2 regions of the Klebsiella quasipneumoniae subsp. quasipneumoniae genome follow, and region 2 is predicted to be linked to the other one. Evidence: predicted binding sites of a transcription regulator. Region 2 holds the regulator's gene; the other holds the start of a gene.

Region 1 (5,576 bases), 660 kb from region 2:
ATCTGTGGCTGGGCAAAGTGAAAGGCGAACCGTTTGACCGTCTGAGCCTGCTGAATGACATCCTGCCGGTTTATCAGCAGGTGCTGGCCGAACTGGCGAAGCGCGGCATTGAGTGGGTGCAGATTGATGAACCGGCGCTGGTGCTGGAGCTGCCGCCAGCGTGGCTGGAGGCCTTTAAACCGGCTTATGACGCCCTGCAGGGCCAGGTCAAACTGCTGCTGACCACCTATTTTGAAGGCGTTAGCGACAATCTCGAGACCATTACTGCGCTGCCGGTCCAGGGGCTGCACGTCGATCTGGTCCACGGTAAAGATGATGTCGCCGAACTGCATAAATGTCTTCCTGCCGACTGGCTGCTGTCCGCCGGCCTGATCAACGGGCGTAACGTCTGGCGCGCCGATCTCGCCGAAAAATATGCGCAAATTAAAAACCTCGTCGGTAAGCGCGAACTGTGGGTCGCGACATCCTGCTCTCTGTTGCACAGCCCGATCGACCTGAGCGTGGAGACGCGCCTTGATGCGGAAGTGAAGAGCTGGTTTGCCTTCGCGCTGCAAAAATGCGGTGAGCTGGCGCTGCTGCGCGATGCGCTGAACAGCGGCGATACCGCGGCGATTACCGAGTGGAGCGCGCCAGTCCATGCCCGTCGCCATTCGACGCGCGTACATAACCCGGCGGTGGAAAAACGGCTGGCGGCGATCACCGCTCAGGACAGCCAGCGCGCCAGCCCCTATGAGGTTCGCGCTCAGGCGCAGCGTCAACGCTTTAACCTGCCGACGTGGCCGACCACCACTATCGGGTCATTCCCGCAGACGACCGAGATCCGCGGCCTGCGCCTGGACTTCAAAAAGGGCAATCTGGACGCCAGTCATTATCGTACCGGCATTGCGGAACATATTAAGCAGGCGATCGTCGAGCAGGAGCGGTTAGGATTAGACGTACTGGTGCACGGGGAAGCCGAGCGGAACGATATGGTGGAATACTTCGGTGAGCATCTGGACGGTTTCATCTTCACGCAAAACGGCTGGGTGCAGAGTTATGGCTCCCGCTGCGTGAAGCCGCCGGTGGTGATCGGCGACGTCAGCCGTCCACAGGCGATCACCGTCGAATGGGCGAAGTACGCGCAGTCGCTGACCGACAAGCCGGTGAAAGGGATGCTCACTGGACCGGTGACGATTCTGTGCTGGTCCTTCCCGCGGGAAGACGTTAGCCGTGAAACCATCGCGAAACAGATTGCGCTGGCCCTGCGTGATGAAGTGGCGGATCTGCAAGCGGCCGGTATCGGCATCATCCAGATTGATGAGCCTGCTTTGCGCGAAGGGTTACCGCTGAAGCGCAGCGATTGGGATGCCTATCTGCAGTGGGGTGTGGAAGCCTTCCGCCTTAACGCCGCGGTGGCCAAAGACGACACTCAGATCCATACCCACATGTGCTATTGCGAGTTCAACGACATCATGGACTCCATCGCCGCGCTGGACGCCGACGTGATCACCATTGAAACCTCGCGTTCCGACATGGAACTGCTGGAGTCGTTCGAAGTGTTCGAGTATCCCAATGAAATCGGGCCGGGGGTATATGATATTCACTCGCCAAACGTACCGAGCGTGGAGTGGATCGAAGCGCTGCTGGAAAAAGCCGCGCAGCGTATCCCGGCGGAGCGGCTGTGGGTTAACCCGGACTGCGGCCTGAAAACCCGGGGCTGGCCGGAGACTCGCGCCGCGCTGGCGAATATGGTGCAAGCGGCGCGTAACCTGCGTCAATCTGCCTGATCGTCGCCCGAAAAATCAAAAAGGAGGCATTTGCCTCCTTTTTTTCCTGCTTCGGACGATTACCCTTTTTTACCGCCATATTGAGCAAACCAGTCGAGCATCCGCTGCCAGCCGTCTTTGGCTGACTCTTCGTGATAGCTGGCGCGATAGTCGGCGTTAAAGGCGTGATCGGCTTCAGGATAGACCACGATTTCCGCCGTGGCGTTGGCCGCCCGCAGCGCCTGGCGCATGGTTTCGACGGTGTCCTGTGGAATGCTGGCGTCTTTGGCGCCGTACAGGCCGAGTACCGGGGCGTTGAGATCGACGGCGATATCCACCGGGTGTTTTGGCGAATTCAGCGATTTTTCTCCTACCAGTTTGCCGTACCAGGCTACCGCCGCCTTCAACTGCGGGTTATGGGCAGCATATAGCCAGGTGATACGTCCGCCCCAGCAGAAGCCGGTGATCAGCAGACGATGGGCATCGCCGCCATGGCGCGCCGCCCAGCTGGCGACGTGGTCGAGATCCGCCAGCACCTGCGCGTCCGGCACCTTCGTAACCAGCTCTTTAAACAGGGTCGGGATATCGTGATACTCATTCGGATCGCCCTGACGGAAGTACAATTCAGGCGCGATAGCCAGATAGCCTTCCTGCGCCAGGCGACGACAAAGATCGCGAATATGCTCATGCACGCCGAAGATTTCCTGCACCACGATGACGATCGGCAATGGGCCATCGGCGTTTTTCGGGCGGGCATGGTAAGCCGGCATGTTTTCCCCCTGAGAGGGAATAGAGGTCTCTCCGGTGACAATATGCTCTTCCGGCGTATGAACGGCGGTTGCGGCATGCGGCGAGGCTGCAGGTGCGAATCCAGGTTGCTTGGTGGTGGTCATGGTATTCTCCGTACCCTTATTTATTAGCGCATCAGTAACTATAGACCCTTTACCTTTAGTTCGGGCGGTAATAAAGCACAGTGCCTGAAAGCGGCTATCTTTTGTTCAGTGACGATGAATATAACTTGTTAATGTGATGTTTATCACTATTTACTGAAAAACAACTGCAATCATTATTGTTCTTGGTGACTAACATCACAAAATGTTGCCAGGGGCTTCTGTACAGTACCGTTTTGCTTCTGCTGATAATTCGACCCACAGAGGAGTTTTTTATGTCCAAGTCTGATGTTTTTCATCTCGGCCTCACCAAGAACGATTTACAAGGGGCTACGCTGGCTATCGTCCCTGGCGATCCGGAGCGTGTGGAAAAGATCGCCGCGCTGATGGATAAGCCGGTTAAGCTGGCATCTCACCGCGAATTTACCTCCTGGCGCGCGGAACTGGACGGCAAACCGGTGATCGTCTGCTCCACCGGCATCGGCGGCCCGTCTACGTCTATCGCTGTGGAAGAGCTGGCGCAGCTTGGCGTGCGTACCTTCCTGCGCATTGGCACCACCGGCGCCATTCAGCCGCACATCAACGTTGGCGATGTGCTGGTGACTACCGCTTCCGTTCGTCTGGACGGCGCCAGCCTGCACTTCGCGCCGATGGAATTCCCGGCCGTCGCAGATTTCGCCTGCACCACCGCGCTGGTGGAAGCAGCGAAATCCATTGGCGCCACCACCCATATCGGCGTGACCGCTTCCTCGGACACCTTCTACCCGGGACAGGAGCGTTACGACACCTTCTCCGGCCGCGTAGTGAGCCGCTTCAAAGGCTCCATGGAAGAGTGGCAGGCGATGGGCGTGATGAACTATGAAATGGAATCCGCTACGCTGTTGACCATGTGCGCCAGCCAGGGCCTGCGCGCCGGGATGGTGGCCGGGGTTATCGTTAACCGTACCCAGCAAGAGATCCCTAACGCCGAAACCATGAAGCAAACCGAAAGCCATGCGGTGAAAATCGTCGTGGAAGCGGCGCGCCGTCTGCTGTAATTCAACGCTTTCCCTGTCAGGCCGGATCCTCCGGCCTTTTTTTTGCGTCGCCTCTCGCAGGAAATTCCTTTTAAACTGGACGTTTGTACAGCACAATTCTATTTTGTGTCATCAGGTTATCGCAGGGGGCGTCGTGGATCTCTCCATTATTATCAGCGCGGTTATCGCACTGGCTGCTGGATTAATCGTCGGCTGGCTGGCGACCAAAGCGCGCGCCGATCAAATTCGGGCCGATCTTATCGAGGAGCGGCGAGAGCTGGATATTGAGCTGAGCGCCGCCCGTCAGCAGCTGGTACAGGAAGCCCACTGGCGTGAAGAGTGCGAGCTGCTGAACAACGAGCTGCGCAGCCTGCGGGATATCAATACCTCGCTGGAGGCCGATCTGCGAGAGGTTACCACCCGGCTCGAATCCACCCAGCTGCATGCGGAAGATAAGATCCGCCAGATGGTGAACAGCGAACAGCGCCTGAGCGAGCAGTTTGAAAACCTCGCCAACCGCATTTTCGAACACAGCAACCGACGCGTCGATGAGCAAAATCGCCAGAGCCTGCATGGCCTGCTGACACCGCTGCGCGAACAGCTGGACGGGTTCCGCCGCCAGGTGCAGGAGAGCTTCGGCCAGGAGGCGCGGGAAAGGCACACCCTGGCGCATGAGATCCGCAACCTGCAGCAGCTGAACGCGCAGATGGCGCAGGAGGCGCTGAACCTGACCAAAGCGCTGAAGGGCGATAACAAAACTCAGGGCAACTGGGGGGAAGTGGTTCTCACCCGCGTGCTGGAAGCCTCCGGCCTGCGGGAAGGCTATGAGTACCAGACCCAGGTCAGCATCGAGACCGACAACCGCTCGCGGATGCAGCCGGACGTCATCGTGCGCCTGCCGCAGGGTAAAGACGTGGTTATCGACGCCAAAATGACCCTTGTCGCCTATGAGCGCTATTTCAACGCCGAGGACGACTACACCCGCGAAGTCGCGCTGCAGGAGCACCTTGCCTCGGTGCGTAATCATATTCGCCTGCTGGGACGCAAGGATTATCAGCAACTGCCGGGCCTGCGCTCCCTCGACTATGTGCTGATGTTTATTCCCGTCGAGCCGGCATTCCTGCTGGCCATTGATCGTCAGCCCGAGCTCATTAGCGAGGCGCTGCAAAATAATATTATGCTGGTCAGCCCGACGACGCTGCTGGTGGCCCTGCGCACCATCGCCAATCTGTGGCGTTATGAGCACCAGAGCCGCAACGCGCAGAAGATCGCCGAGCGGGCGGGGCGCCTTTACGACAAAATGCGCCTGTTTGTGGACGATATGTCCGCTATCGGCCAGAGTCTGGATAAAGCGCAAGAGAACTATCGCCAGGCGATGAAAAAGCTCGCTTCCGGGCGCGGTAATCTGCTGGCTCAGGCGGAGGCTTTTCGCGGGTTGGGCGTGGAGGTCAAGCGCGGGATTAATCCTGATTTAGTCGAACAAGCCACTGCTCAGGACGATCAATATCGTCTCGAAGAGGAGGATAACCTGCCGGAAAATGACGCATTTTCGCCCGACTCTGCCGAGGCGGTGCGCAGCCGGGAGGCGGCTCCGCCACGCTGAAACGTATGGGAAATGCGCTGAGTCTGATACACTCAGTGAACATTTTCTTGAAAAGCAAGCAGGCATAAAGATGGTTGAGGATTCACAAGAAACGACGCACTTTGGCTTTCAGACGGTCGCTAAAGAGCAGAAAGCGGACATGGTGGCGCATGTATTCCATTCTGTCGCCGCAAAGTATGATGTGATGAATGACTTAATGTCGTTTGGTATCCATCGTTTGTGGAAGCGTTTCACCATCGACTGCAGCGGTGTACGTCGCGGGCAGACCGTGCTGGATCTGGCGGGGGGTACCGGTGATTTGACGGCTAAGTTTTCCCGTCTG
Region 2 (5,576 bases):
AAACGGAAGATGGCACCTGGTTTCTCCACTGGCTGCAGCGCGAGTTTGGCCCCGCGCCGACCGCCGCCGTCGGCTATTCGCTGGGCGGCAACATGCTGGGCTGCCTGCTGGCAGAAGAAGGCGACCGCTGCCCGCTGGATGCGGCGGTGATCGTTTCCGCGCCTTTCATGCTGGAAGCCTGCAGCTATCATATGGATAAGGGCTTCTCGCGAGTTTATCAGCGCTATCTGCTCAATCTGTTAAAAGCCAACGCCTCACGTAAGCTGAAAGCGTATCCTGGCTCGCTGCCCGTCGATTTACGCCAGCTCAAAGGGATGCGCCGCATCCGGGAATTTGACGACATGATCACCGCCAAAATCCATGGTTTCGCCGATGCGCTGGATTATTACCGGCAATGCAGCGCCATGCCGCGGCTCAGCGATATCACTAAGCCGACGCTCATCATCCATGCGAAAGACGACCCGTTTATGGACCACCACTCCATTCCCCCGCAGGAGCAACTGCCGGCGAACGTTGAGTATCAATTGACTGAACAAGGCGGCCACGTCGGCTTCGTCGGCGGCACCCTGCGTAAACCGGAGATGTGGCTGGAAAGACGCATTCCCGACTGGTTAAACCGCTGGCTGGAGGTTCCCGTATGATTATTCCCTGGCAGGATCTGGATCCCGAAACGCTGGATAACCTGATTGAAAGCTTTGTGTTACGCGAAGGCACCGATTATGGTGAACATGAACGTTCACTTGCCGATAAAGTCGCCGATGTAAAACAGCAGCTGAAACGCGGAGAGGCGGTCCTCGTGTGGTCGGAACTGCATGAGACGGTCAATATTATGCCGCGCGCGCTGTTTAACGGCTAAGGCGACGACACTACATCGTTTAACCAGGGAGTTGTTATGTCTGCCAAACATCCGGTGATCGCCGTCACGGGCTCCAGCGGCGCGGGCACTACCACCACCAGCCTCGCCTTTCGCAAAATCTTCGCGCAGCTAAATCTGCACGCCGCGGAGGTGGAAGGCGACAGCTTTCATCGCTACACCCGCCCGGAAATGGACATGGCGATCCGCAAAGCGCGGGATCAGGGCAAACATATCAGCTACTTTGGCCCGGAGGCGAACGACTTCGGCCTGCTGGAGCAGACCTTTGTCGACTATGGCCGCCATGGCAAAGGCCAGTCGCGTAAATACCTGCACACCTATGACGAAGCCGTGCCGTGGAATCAGGTGCCGGGAACCTTCACCCCATGGCAGCCGCTGCCGGAGCCGACGGACGTGCTGTTCTATGAGGGGCTGCACGGCGGGGTTGTCACGCCGCAGCATGATGTCGCCAGCCATGTCGACCTGCTGGTCGGGGTCGTGCCTATCGTTAACCTGGAGTGGATCCAGAAACTCATTCGCGACACCAGCGAACGCGGCCACTCCCGGGAGGCGGTGATGGACTCCGTCGTCCGATCGATGGAAGATTACATTAACTTCATCACCCCGCAGTTTTCCCGCACCCACATCAACTTCCAGCGCGTGCCGACGGTGGACACCTCCAACCCGTTTGCCGCGAAAGCGATCCCCTCTCTGGACGAGAGCTTTGTGGTGATCCATTTCCGCAATCTGCAGAACATCGACTTCCCCTGGCTGCTGGCGATGCTACAGGGCTCGTTTATTTCGCACATGAACACCCTGGTGGTGCCGGGCGGTAAAATGGGGCTGGCGATGGAGCTTATTATGGCGCCGCTGGTCGAGCGTCTGATGGAAGGCCGAAAGATCGGCTAACAGAAAAAACCCCGGCCAGGCCGGGGTTGAGATCATTCACATCAGCAGGCGAAGACTACGCCTCGATCACTTCATAGGAGTGGGTGATCTTCACCGCTTTTTCCAGCATCAGCGCCACCGAGCAGTATTTCTCTGCCGACAGATCCACCGCACGGGAGACTGCGCCATCTTTCAGCGCCTTACCGGTGACGATAAAGTGCAGATTAATATGCGTGAACAGGCGCGGCGCCTCTTCCCGACGCTCAGAGGTCAGCTTCACTTCGCAGTTGGTCACGTCGTGACGACCTTTTTGCAAAATAGAGACCACATCGATCGCACTGCAACCGCCCGCCGCCATCAGCACCATCTCCATCGGGCTGGGCGCCTTATCTCCGGAGTTGCCATCCATCAGAATCTGGTGTCCTGACGCGGACTCCCCGATAAAGGTTAACCCTTCAACCCATTTCACACGCGCTTGCATAAAATTTAACTCCAGTATCGCAATATTCCTGTCAGATTACGCGCACATAACAATTCTCGCAACGGAAGGCGACCTGCGTCATGCTGAAGCGAGACACCAGGAGACATGCGGCGAAAGCTATGCTAAAACAGTCTGGATGCTACAGTAATACATTGATGTACTGCATGTATGCAGAGGAGTTCACATTACAGGCTGTCGAAAAATCATCAGCCAGCTTCCCAGGTATAGGGAAACAATACGATTGCATGCCCGGACGCCGTGTAGTGTCGGCGCCCGGAGATAGCTTATAACAGAGGATAACCGCGCATGGTGCTTGGCAAACCGCAAACAGACCCTACCCTTGAATGGTTCTTGTCTCATTGCCACATTCATAAGTACCCATCAAAGAGCACGCTGATCCACCAGGGTGAGAAAGCAGAAACGCTGTACTACATCGTTAAAGGCTCCGTGGCTGTACTCATCAAGGATGAAGAAGGTAAAGAGATGATCCTCTCCTACCTCAACCAGGGCGATTTCATCGGTGAATTAGGCCTGTTTGAAGAGGGTCAGGAGCGTAGCGCCTGGGTACGGGCGAAAACCGCATGTGAAGTGGCCGAGATCTCTTATAAGAAATTCCGTCAGCTGATCCAGGTGAACCCGGACATTCTGATGCGTCTCTCTTCGCAAATGGCTCGCCGTCTGCAGGTGACGTCTGAGAAAGTGGGCAACCTCGCCTTCCTCGACGTGACGGGCCGTATCGCCCAGACGCTGCTGAACCTGGCGAAGCAACCCGATGCCATGACCCACCCGGACGGTATGCAAATTAAAATTACCCGTCAGGAAATTGGTCAGATCGTCGGCTGCTCTCGTGAAACCGTTGGCCGTATTTTGAAAATGCTGGAAGATCAGAACCTGATTTCCGCCCACGGTAAAACTATCGTCGTCTACGGCACCCGTTAAGTTGCTAAGCGGCGTATTGCTCCTGCAGTACGCCGTTTTTGTTTTTCCCTCATGTGGCGCAGGCTGATTTACCACCCGGAAGTCAACTATGCACTGCGGCAAACGCTGGTGCTGTGTCTGCCTGTGGCCATCGGTCTTCTGCTCGGCCATCTCCAGCAGGGACTCCTGTTTTCCTTAGTTCCCGCCTGCTGCAACATCGCCGGTCTCGACACTCCGCATAAGCGCTTTTTTAAGCGTCTGATTATCGGCGGCTGTCTGTTTGCCGGATGCAGCCTGGTGGTGCAGCTGCTGCTCGCCCAGACCATACCTTTGCCGCTTATTCTCAGCGGCCTGGCGCTATTGCTCGGCGTCACCGCGGAAATCAGTTCGCTGCACGCGCGCCTGCTGCCCGCGTCGCTGATCGCCGCCATCTTTACCCTGAGCCTGGCGGGCAATATGCCCGTCTGGGAGCCGCTGCTGATCTACGCCTTCGGCACGCTATGGTACGGCGTGTTTAACTGGTTCTGGTTCTGGCTGTGGCGCGAACAGCCGCTGCGGGAGTCGCTCAGTCTGCTCTACCGGGAACTGGCCAATTATTGCGAAGCCAAATATAGCCTGTTGACCCAGCATACCGATCCCTCGACCGCCCTGCCGCCGCTGCTCATCCGCCAGCAGAAGGTGGTCGATTTAATCACCCAGTGCTATCAGCAGATGCATATGCTGGCCGCCAACCAACGTAACGACCACAAACGTCTTCTGCGAGCGTTCCAGATGGGGCTGGATCTACAGGAGCATATTTCGGTCAGCCTGCATCAGCCGGAAGAGGTGCAAAAGCTGGTTGAGCGCAGCCATGCCGAAGCGGTGATCCGCTGGAACGCGCAGACCGTCGCCGCCCGCCTGCGGGTGCTGGCGGATGACATGCTCTATCATCGTTTTCCGCAGCGTTTCCAGATGGATAAACAGATCGGCGCCCTGGAAAAGATCGCCCGCCAGCATCCGGATAACCCGGTCGGCCACTTCTGCGCCTGGCACTTCAGCCGCATCGCCCGGGTGCTGCATACCCAGCGCCCACTGTATGCCCGGGATCTGATGGCTGACAAAGAGCGTCGTTTACCGCTGTTTCCCGCGCTAAAGAACTATCTGTCGCTGAAGTCCCCCGCGCTGCGCAACGCCGCCCGCATCAGCGTGATGCTGAGCATCGCCAGCCTGATGGGCAACGCCCTGCATTTGCCGAAGCCCTACTGGATCCTGATGACCGTCCTCTTCGTGACACAGAATGGCTATGGCGCCACGCGGGTTCGTATTGTCCACCGGGCGGCGGGGACGCTCGCCGGCCTGATCATCGCCGGGCTGACCTTGCACTTTCACGTTCCGGAGAGCTATACCCTGAGCGGGATGCTGCTGATCACACTGCTCAGCTATCTGATCATCCGCAAACACTATGGCTGGGCGATGGTGGGGTTTACGGTGACGGCGGTATATACCCTGCAGCTTCTGACGCTCAACGGCGAACAGTTTATTATCGCCCGGCTGATCGACACGCTGATCGGCTGCCTGATCGCCTTCGGCGGGATGGTCTGGCTGTGGCCGCAGTGGCAGAGCGGCCTGCTGAAAAAAAACGCCCACGATGCGCTGGAGGCCGACCAGCAGGCGATTCGCCTGATCCTCAGCCCCGACCCCAAAGCGCCCGCGCTGGCCTACCAGCGCATGCGCGTCAATCAGGCGCACAACGCGCTCTACAACTCCCTGAATCAGGCGATGCAGGAGCCCGGGTTTAATACCCACTACCTGGAAGATATGAAGCTATGGGTGACGCACAGCCAGTTTATCGTCGAACACATCAACGCCATGACCACTTTGGCCCGGGAGCATACGATGCTCACCCCGGATCTTGCCCAGCGCTATCTCGAATCCTGTGAGATTGCCCTGCAGCGCTGTCAGCAGCGGCTGGACAGCGATGGTCCCGGCAGCGCAGGGGATGTCAATATTATGGAGTCACCGGAAAGCGAGGTGCCGATCGGTCCGTTAAGCACCCTGGAGCAGCATCTGCAACGCATTCTGGGCCATCTGAACACCATGCACACCATTTCGTCAGTGGCATGGCGTCAGCGGCCGCATCACGGCATCTGGCTGCGGAAGATCAGCCGTTAATCACCTTTGCCACGGCCTGGGCAAAGCGCGCCATCCCCTCGGCAATATCCTGCTCTTCGATGATCAGCGAGGGAACAAAACGCATCACGTCCGGCCCGGCGTTAAGCACCATGACGCCGGCTTCCGCAGCGGCATAGAGAAAATCACGCGCGCGGCCCTTGTGCTGCGGCTTGAGTTCGGCGCCAATCAGCAGGCCCATCCCGCGAATATCACTGAACAGATCAAACTCGGCATCCAGCTGCTGCAGGTGTTTGACGAACAGTTCGCGTTTGGCGTTCACGCCAT

Evidence for each region. Region 2 encodes CRP, which controls carbon source genes, mostly activating them, when cyclic AMP is high. Its sites were predicted from a motif close to ATGTGANNNNNNTCACAT; they were not measured.
Region 1: udp (uridine phosphorylase) is a predicted target of CRP. The motif match lies at 2,770-2,787, and genes of this name have one in related genera.

What each region holds. Positions count from the first base shown of each region.
Region 1 is NZ_CP084876.1:5,110,559-5,116,134, reverse strand. It holds gene metE (5-methyltetrahydropteroyltriglutamate--homocysteine S-methyltransferase) at 1-1,766, shown strand, start outside; gene LGM20_RS24465 (dienelactone hydrolase family protein) at 1,826-2,638, opposite strand; gene udp (uridine phosphorylase) at 2,911-3,672, shown strand; gene rmuC (DNA recombination protein RmuC) at 3,806-5,254, shown strand; gene ubiE (bifunctional demethylmenaquinone methyltransferase/2-methoxy-6-polyprenyl-1,4-benzoquinol methylase UbiE) at 5,325-5,576, shown strand, end outside.
Region 2 is NZ_CP084876.1:422,302-427,877, reverse strand. It holds gene LGM20_RS01965 (hydrolase) at 1-641, shown strand, start outside; gene LGM20_RS01960 (YheU family protein) at 638-856, shown strand; gene LGM20_RS01955 (phosphoribulokinase) at 893-1,762, shown strand; gene LGM20_RS01950 (OsmC family protein) at 1,818-2,222, opposite strand; gene crp (cAMP-activated global transcriptional regulator CRP) at 2,529-3,161, shown strand; gene LGM20_RS01940 (YccS/YhfK family putative transporter) at 3,213-5,291, shown strand; gene argD (bifunctional acetylornithine/succinyldiaminopimelate transaminase) at 5,281-5,576, opposite strand, start outside.